2 regions of the Serratia sp. HNCC26DJ206 genome follow, and region 1 is predicted to be linked to the other one. Evidence: predicted binding sites of a transcription regulator. Region 1 holds the regulator's gene; the other holds the start of a gene.
What was found. Region 1 encodes CRP, which controls carbon source genes, mostly activating them, when cyclic AMP is high. Its sites were predicted from a motif close to ATGTGANNNNNNTCACAT; they were not measured.

Region 2: a site for CRP is predicted at 2,597-2,614, ahead of mlc (sugar metabolism global transcriptional regulator Mlc). Genes of this name have one in related genera too.

Annotation. Positions count from the first base shown of each region.
Region 1 is NZ_JBXUGP010000034.1:33,705-38,390, forward strand. It holds gene argD (bifunctional acetylornithine/succinyldiaminopimelate transaminase) at 1-150, shown strand, start outside; gene AC2A1E_RS20090 (YccS/YhfK family putative transporter) at 182-2,257, opposite strand; gene crp (cAMP-activated global transcriptional regulator CRP) at 2,313-2,945, opposite strand; gene AC2A1E_RS20100 (OsmC family protein) at 3,327-3,734, shown strand; gene AC2A1E_RS20105 (LysR substrate-binding domain-containing protein) at 3,737-4,645, opposite strand.
Region 2 is NZ_JBXUGP010000004.1:49,052-53,737, forward strand. It holds gene tus (DNA replication terminus site-binding protein) at 1-143, opposite strand, end outside; gene AC2A1E_RS03920 (MFS transporter) at 269-1,540, opposite strand; gene AC2A1E_RS03925 (LysR family transcriptional regulator) at 1,667-2,566, shown strand; gene mlc (sugar metabolism global transcriptional regulator Mlc) at 2,706-3,923, shown strand; gene bioD (dethiobiotin synthase) at 4,087-4,686, shown strand, end outside.

The DNA.
Region 1 (4,686 bases):
CTGACCGCGGCGGCAGCACGGGGCTTGATGATCCTCAACGCCGGGCCAAACGTGATTCGCTTGGCACCTTCGCTGGTGGTGGAATTGCAGGATATCGAAGAAGGTATGGCGCTGTTCGAATTGGCGGTACAGTATGTGATTAGCGCTTAAGTCATTTGCAGGGGTGTTGGCCCCTGCAACATCAGCCTTCCTGCAGTTTCCGTTTCAGCCAGATACCGTGATGTGGGCGCTGGCGCCAGGCCAGCGACGAAATGGTGTGCATCACGCTCAGGTGCGAAAGAATACGTAGCAGGTGGCGTTCCATCTCGCTTGGCGGCCGATCGTTATGCAGCGTTGGGGGCTGCATAACGATCTTGCTGGTGCTTGGGCCGTCATACTCCAGCCTTTGTTGGCAGCTTTGCAGGGCAATTTCGCAACTTTGCAGATACTCTTTCGCCATCTCTGGCGTTAAGGTGTCGTGCTCGCGCGCCAGAATGGTCAGCGCATTCAGATGCTCAACAATAAACTGGCTGTGCGTGATCCATAAGCGCATATCCGCCAGATAATCTGACTCAAACCCTGGTTCCTGCATCGCCTGATTAAGCGAGGTGAACAGCGCATTATGTGCCTGATTGACCTGCATTCGTGCGTAGGCCAGCGTAGCAGGATCCGCCTCCTGTTCTTGCAGCAGCAGGCGTAATGCCGTTTGATCCTGCTCCAGCGCCTGATGGGCGTTCTTACGCAGCAGACCGCTCTGCCATTGCGGCCACAGCCAGATACTCCCGCCAAACACCAGCACGCAGCCAATCAGCGTATCAAGCAGGCGCGGTACCAGAAAATGGGTGCCGTTAAGCGCCAACAATTGCAGGGTATACACCGCGGTGACGGTAAACCCCATCACCGCCAGCCCATAGTTTTTGCGCAAGATCAGGTAGGCAGCCAGCGTGATCGCCAGCATGATGCTCAGCGTCAGGTGCTCCGGCAGTTGCAGTTGCAAGAGTCCGGCGGCGATCGCTAACCCGGCCAGCGTGCCGAGGGCACGATGTTGGATCCTGACGCGCGTGGCGTTATAGCCGTTCTGGCTGACCAGCATAATGGTCAGCAGGATCCAATAGGGCTTCGGCAGGTTGAAAATCATACCCAGACTGCTACCCACCGCCAGTATGATGCCCAGCCGGGCGGCATTGCGCAGGGCGTTGGACTTCAACGACAGGTAGCTCACCACGGCGGGCCAGAACGGCAACCGCGCCTGGTTGGCCATCAGATCGCGCTGATACAGCGGGCGTTGGCTGCGTAACAGGCGGGCGATGCGGCTGAAGTGGTAAAAACAGAACTGGCCAACCGGGTTCTCGGCATGCTGCGTAGCCACCTTTTCCAGCGCCGCCAGCTCATTCTTCATACTGAAACGCGCTGAACGCCGGTGATAGAGAATATCGTTGGCCACGATGCGCAAACGCCCGGCGATCACTTGAGCGTTGCGGCGGATAATCGCTTCGGCCTGGCTCTGTTCCACCAGTTTTTGCACTTCTTCTGGCTGATGCAGGCTGACGGTAATGTGTTCCTGCAGATCGAGTGCCACCTGGAAAGTGCGTTGCAGGCGTTTTTGCTCTTGGTTATTGGCATGGGGCAGGAAGTTTAACTGCTGATATAACAGGCTGATCAGATCCATCACTTTCTGCTGGCGTTGCAGCAGCGGCGGCAGTGCGGTTTCTGGATCGATGTGCTGGGTCAGCAGCGAATATTTGGCTTCGAAATAGTCTGCCAACTGGATATAGAGCTGGCTCAGGGATTCGCGCATCGGTTGCTCTTTCCACAGTTTGAACCAGAACCAGGTGAACAGCCCGTACCAGGCGGTGCCGACCAGATACAGCAGCGGCGCATGCCAGATCGGCACGTGTCCGGCCATGCTGAGAGAAAAGATGGCAGCGACCAGCGCGGCGGGCAGCAGACGTGCGTGCAGCGGGCTGATTTCACCGCTGACGCCCAGCAACAGCGCCATCGCCAGCATCAGTAAGGGTAACGGGATATGCCACAGCAGCGCCTGTTGCAGCAGCAAACTGCTGAGAGCAAACAGGGAACCGCCAACGGCCAGACGTTTGAAAAAGCGTTTGTGCGGCGTATCCAACCCGGCGATGTTGCAGCAGGCAGGTACCAGAGAGAACAGCAGGCCGAGTTGCAGGTTGCCCATCAGCAGGAAGAAAACCACCGGCAGGCACAGCACCAGCGTTTGCCGCAGTGCATAGTTGACTTCCGGGTGGTAGATCAGGCGCCGCCACATGATGAATGGGGGAAGTTAAAAAAAACGGCGTATCGCTACGCCGTTTCTTCAATAATTAACGCGTGCCGTAAACGACAATAGTTTTGCCGTGGGCAGAAATCAGGTTTTGATCTTCGAGCATTTTCAGAATACGACCGACGGTTTCACGTGAGCAACCGACGATTTGACCAATTTCCTGGCGGGTAATCTTGATTTGCATGCCATCCGGGTGAGTCATGGCGTCGGGCTGTTTTGCCAGGTTCAGCAGGGTTTGTGCAATGCGGCCGGTAACGTCAAGGAAGGCGAGGTTACCCACTTTCTCTGAGGTGATTTGCAGGCGGTTTGCCATCTGCGCAGACAGGCGCATCAGGATATCCGGGTTAACCTGAATCAACTGGCGGAATTTCTTATAGGAAATTTCAGCCACTTCACAGGCTGTTTTCGCTCTAACCCAGGCACTGCGCTCCTGGCCTTCTTCAAATAATCCAAGCTCGCCGATGAAATCCCCCTGGTTGAGGTAGGACAGAATCATCTCTTTGCCTTCTTCATCCTTGATCAGCACCGCCACGGAGCCTTTCACGATGTAGTAGAGCGTTTCGGCCTTTTCACCTTGGTGAATCAGCGTACTCTTTGATGGATATTTGTGGATATGGCAATGAGACAGGAACCATTCGAGAGTCGGGTCTGTTTGCGGTTTGCCGAGAACCATTCGCTGTTATCCTCTGTTGTTATCGCTGCCTTGTATCACAGGGGTCAGAGTTCCCTGTAAAACGTGCTTATAGCCCGGTGTTTTATAGAGTGGCTATCAACAGGTTTTGAGGCATGTTATAGAAATACGCTTGTACCCTAGCATATTAACTTGCGCCAAGTGCTGCAAGCTACATTCTGTTAACATACCAATATAGGGTCCTTTCCTCGGACATTCCCTGAAATCGGTGACCTGGAAAGAGTTCTTGCGGCTCTGTTTGTAGCACAGAGTGAGGCGGGTGTCTTGTGTTGTCTCGCTTCAGTATGATTAGCATCAGGTTCCGTTGCCAGTTTCTATGCGAAAGCGTACCCTGATTTTGAGAAATTAACTGGAGTGTACAAAATGCAGGCAAGAGTTAAGTGGGTAGAAGGACTGACATTCTTGGGCGAGTCTGCGTCCGGCCATCAGGTATTAATGGACGGTAACGCGGGCGATAAAGCGCCAAGCCCGATGGAAATGGTCTTAATGTCGGTTGGCGGTTGTAGCGCCATTGATGTGATGTCGATTCTACTGAAGGGCCGTAACGATGTCCGTGACTGCGAGGTAAAACTGACCTCGGAGCGCCGTGAAGAAGCACCGCGTCTGTTTACCCATATCAACCTGCATTTTATCGTCACCGGCAAAGGGCTGAGCGACAAGATTGTTGAGCGTGCGGTTAACCTGTCTGCCGAGAAGTATTGCTCGGTCTCGCTGATGCTGAGCAAAGCTGCCAGCGTCACCCACAGCTTTGAAATCTGTGAAGTGGCCTGAAGCTACCAGCGGTAACTGTGGCAGTGGTTGCTCAATAAATGCAGAAATCGCCGCGCCGTGATGGTTAGCGGCGATTTTTGTAAGTGCAGCACACAGTACTGCGCCTGCGGCAGGTTGTCGATCGGCAACGTCACCAGTTTTTGCTGCAAATGGAAAGGCGTGTTCATCGCCCGCGCAACAATGGTCAAATAATCCGCCTCCAACACCATATTCAATCCACATACCGCCGAATCTGAACGAATGGGCTTATTGGTTAATTGCTGATAAAAGCTGCCGAGCACCGTTTGCAGTTGCTGGTAATAACCCATGTCGGTTTCTGGCAGCAGCCATTTGGCTCCGTGCAGTTGATCCAGTGATGTTGCCTGTGCCAGAGGGTGTCCTCGGCGCGCAATAATGCAAAACGGGGCTTTGAACAGCGGGGTACAGATCAAGTCTTGCAATGGCATGTCCGGGATCACCGTGCCGATGGCCAAATCCAACAGGCCCGTGTGCAACGCTGGCAACAGCGTGGAGATCTGTGCCTCACGGATCAGCAGATTGGCCTGCGGGGCGGAGGCCTTGAAGAGATCGACCAGTTCTGGGAGTACCGTCACGGCCAGTAGCGAGGAACAACCGATCGCCACGCTGCCCTGCGAATGCTGGTTCAACTGTTGGATCTCCTCGGTGGCGCGCTGTAATTCCTCAATCACTAATTGCATTCGCACAGCAAAAGTATGGCCGGTTTCGGTCAGCGTCATCCCCTTGCTGCTGCGCACGATCAACTGGGTTTTCAGCGTCTGTTCCAGTTCTTGGATAGAGCGGCTGACCGCCGGTTGAGACTGTGCCAAGGCGCGCGCAGCGCCACGAATACTGCCGCAGCGTATCACTTGCTGAAAGGCTTTTAGCTGCTGCAACTTTGGTAATTGGCGCATTTATGCCCCTCCTTCATCGCTTAAAACGATAATTTCACTTT
Region 2 (4,686 bases), on a different contig from region 1:
TTACCTTTCTCGATTTCCGGCAGGGTAAAAACCCGTGCAGCGAGAAGATGTAGTGGCAGGATCTGCTTGTGGAGTGCTGCCAACGCCTGTTCCAATTCAGCAAAACACATATTCATTCTGCCAATAAGGCTATATTTATCCATTACACCTCCGATTTTAGTTACAACATACATTGCGCGTTTATACAAAGAAAGGGGCAACTTCAGCCCCTTACCAATATTCGATTCTGAGTCGTTCAAGCCTGGCAGGGAAGGTATGGATACTTTCGCTAAATACGCGCGGCTTCCGGCAGTTTTTTCAGGTGGAGGGCGACCAAGAGGGCCAGAAGCAACATCGCGCTGATAAAGGTTACCACACCACCCCAACCAAAACTGTGCCAGAACACTCCACCCAGGGTTCCGGCCACGCTGGAACCCACGTAATAACAGAACAGATACAGTGACGATGCCTGGCCCTTAGCGCGGCGCGCCCGGCGGCCGATCCAACTGCTGGCAACCGAGTGGGCGGCAAAGAATCCGGCGGTAAACAGCATCATGCCGATAAAAATCGCGGTGAGCGGTGCCAACGTGGTGATCAGGATCCCAGTCAGCATAATCAGGATTGAAACCAACAGTACGGGCCCGCGCCCGAAGCGGGTTGTCAGGGATCCAGCCTTGGGGGAACTGTATGAACCGGTGAGATAAACCACCGACAGCAGCCCAACCGCAGCTTGGCTGAGATGATAGGGATCGTTCAACAGCCGATAGCCAATGTAGTTGAACATAGTGATAAAACTGCCCATCAGCAGGAAACCTTCGGCGAACAGCAGCGGCAGCCCTTTATCATGCCAGTGCAGCCTAAAGTTGATCAGCAGGGTATGTGGGCGCAGCGAACTGGCACGAAAATGTTTCGATGCAGGCAGAATGCGCCAGAACATGAAAGCCGCAGCCAGCGCGAACAACCCAATGACCGCCAAGGCAATTCGCCATGAGAAGAAATCGGTCAGTACACCGGTTACCAAACGCCCGCTCATCCCGCCAATGGAGTTACCACTGATGTACAGCCCCATTGAAAAGGCGACAAAGCTGGGGTGAATCTCCTCACTCAGATAGGTCATGCCAACCGCGGCCACGCCACTCAGTGAAAGGCCAATCAGGGCTCGCATGAATAGAATACTGTGCCAACTGGTCATGAACGCGCAAATTAGCGTACAGATCGCCGCCAGTAACAAGGCCACCACCATCACCGGTTTGCGGCCAATGGCATCGGACAGCGGGCCGGTGAACATCAGGCCGATAGCCAATAAGCCGGTCGAAAAGGAAAGCGAAAGGCTGCTTTCGGCGGGGGAGATGCCAAAGTCCTGCGAAAGTACCGGCAAGATCGGTTGCACACAGTACAACAAGGCAAATGTGGCCAATCCGGCAGAGAACAAGGCCAAGGTGACGCGCGTAAATTGCGAAGTGCCACGTTCAATAAAGGGGTGTTTATTCAGCGTTGAGCGCCTAACTTTGGGCACTTCATCGGGGGGCAGCGCTTGCGATGTGGCGGCCGCAGAACGCATAGGGGTTGTCACAGCATTTCCTTACCGGGTTCGGAAGAACAAAAACACATCTTGAGTCACAAAATGATAGGGAGAGGGCAGTTTTTTGTCTAATATATTAATCATTGCAATTGAGACTTTAAAAATATGAATATCGAGCTCAGACACCTGCGCTATTTTGTCGCCGTTGCAGAGGAATTGCACTTTGGCCGCGCGGCGGAGCGGCTGCGCATGTCCCAGCCACCGCTGAGCCAGCAGATCCAGGCGTTGGAAGAGATGGTCGGCGCGCGCTTGTTGGCGCGTAATAACCGCAACGTCGGGCTGACTCAGGCCGGAGAGATGTTTCTCAAGGAGGCCTATCAGGTACTCGATCAGGTTAATCGTGCGACAGAAAGGGCCGCTCGGCTTGAGCGCGGTGAGATCGGCGAGTTGACGATCGGCTTTACCTCTTCTGCACCGTTTATCAGCGTGGTGTCACGCAGCCTGCGGGCGTTCCGTCAGTTGTCGCCGAATGTGCATATCAAAATGCGTGAGATCAATACCAAGCAGCAGCTCGAGCCTTTGCTGAACGGTGCGTTGGATCTGGGGGTTATGCGCAATACCCGTTTGCCGGATGCGCTCCAGCATCAGTTGCTGCTGCGCGAACCGTTGTTGGCAGTGGTGCCGAATGGTCACCCGCTCACTCATGTTGCGCCTGGCACGCTGCGTTTCACCGATCTGGCGCAGGAACCGTTCGTCTTCTTTTCCCGTGAGGTCGGTACGGCGCTGTATGACGAAATTCTGGCGCTGTTGGCCAATGCTGGAGTTGCTCCTTACATTACTCAGGAAGTGGGCGAGGCAATGACGATTATCGGTCTGGTAGCCGCTGGGTTAGGGATTTCTATCCTGCCGACGTCATTTGGCCGGGTTAAAATTGATGGTGTCACCTATCTGCCGCTGGCTGAACCGGAGGCGATGACCGAAGTCTGGTTGGTGCATCATCGTAACCGTCCAGTCACGGTTGCGGCCCAAACCTTGATGGAGCTAATGCTGAATCTGCACAAATAAGACGCGCTTCCAGGCTAAATGTCGGTGAATTTGTGCTGTTAATCACATAACGAATCAAATAGTTGACGCTGTATTCCAAAAGCCCCACCATAGCCCTTAGTCTTTATTTAGAAGCGCGAAAAATAGTAGGAGCAGGTTTGTGATTGCGGATGGGCAGCCTGGGCATATTGATCAAATCAAGCAAACCAATGCAGGGGCAGTGTACCGGCTGATTGATCAGCTGGGGCCGATTTCGCGCATCGAATTATCCAAACGCGCCCAGCTTGCGCCCGCCAGTATCACCAAGATTGTGCGTGAGCTGCTTGAAGCGCATCTGGTTAAAGAAACCGAATATCAGGAAATTGGCAGCCGTGGCCGCCCGGCGGTCGGGTTGGTGTTGGATACCGAAGCCTGGCATTACCTTTCTGCTCGTATCAGCCGTGGAACCATTACGCTGGCGCTGCGCGATCTCAGCAGCAAAATGGTGGTAGAAGAACTGCTGCCGCTCGATGCTGAACACCCCGACCCCTTACTGCAACGTATTGTGGGTGAAATAGACCGCTTTTTCATTCGCCATCAAAGCAAACTGGAACGTTTAACGGCGATCGCCATCACCTTGCCCGGCATGATCGATACCGCATCTGGCGTTGTTCACCGCATGCCGTTCTATGATGTGCAAGAAATGGCGCTCGGCCCGGCGTTGGCAACGCTCACTGGGTTGCCGGTCTACCTGCAACATGATATCTGTGCCTGGACCATGGCCGAGGCGCTGTACGGTGCTTCGCGCGGTAGCATGAATGTGATTCAGGTGGTGATTGATCATAACGTCGGTGCTGGGGTGATCACCAATGGTCGTGTGCTGCATGCCGGTAGCCGCAGCGTAGTGGAAATTGGCCATACCCAGGTCGATCCTTACGGTAAACGCTGCTATTGCGGTAATCACGGTTGCCTGGAAACGGTAGCCAGTATTGAAAACATGCTGGAAATCGCCCAACAACGCTTGGGTGGCTCAATGACGTCATTGCTACACGGTGCACCCTTGACCGTCGAATCTCTGTGCGATGCCGCGCTGGCCGGGGATCAATTAGCCAAAGACATCATTCTTGGCGTCGGGCATAGCGTCGGGCGCATTGTGGCGATCATGGTCAATCTGTTTAATCCAGAAAAAATCCTGGTGGGTTCGCCGTTAAATCGAGCCGCTGAGATCCTCCATCCGGCGATTGCCTCCTGTATCCGCCAGCAATCTTTGCCCGCATACAGTGAGCATGTACAGGTTGAATCCACTCAGTTTTTCAATCAAGGCACCATGCCGGGTGCTGCGCTGGTAAAAGATGCGCTATACAACGGTTCGCTGCTGGTGAAACTGTTACAGGGCTAATGTAAATTCCTCCTATCAGAATTTCTTAATGTTTACCGCAAAAATATTGAGCTACCTCAAGCCCCTGCAAGTTCGCATCCCCTAGACTTTTCCCTGTCAGGCTACTCGCGCCGCGATCGGCGGCGATCCTTTTGTTAACGGAGCATTTCAGGGCAATCCATTCATGTTAAAGCGCTTATTTGTTACAGGCACGGATACCGACGTAGGTAAAACCGTGGTTTCCCGCGGATTGTTGCAGGCATTTGCTGCACAGGGCCGTTCAGCGGCGGGGTATAAGCCCATAGCGGCGCGTTGTCAGGAAACCAGTGAAGGCATTCGAAATAAAGACGCTTTGGTTCTGCAGGCTTCGTCCACTATGCCTTTGTCTTATGACGAAGTTAACCCGATAACCTGCCTGGATGAGGTCTTCCACGCGCAGGCTACACAGGATATTGACTACGGCGTGATGAGCCGTGGGTTGCAGCATCTTTCTGCCAAGGCAGATACCGTAGTGGTAGAGGGTAGCGGTGGCTGGCGCGTATTGATGAACGATCTGCGTCCTTATGCCGAATGGGTGGTGCAGGAACAGTTGCCGGTGATCCTGGTGGTAGGCATCAAGTTGGGCTGTGTCAGCCATGCGCTGCTGACCGCACAATCGATCCTTAACGATGGCTTACCATTGTTGGGTTGGGTCGCCAACCGTATCAACCCAGGTTTAGCGCACTATGCCGAAACCATTGATGCATTGCAGCAACGTATTCCCGCACCGCTGTTGGGTGAGATC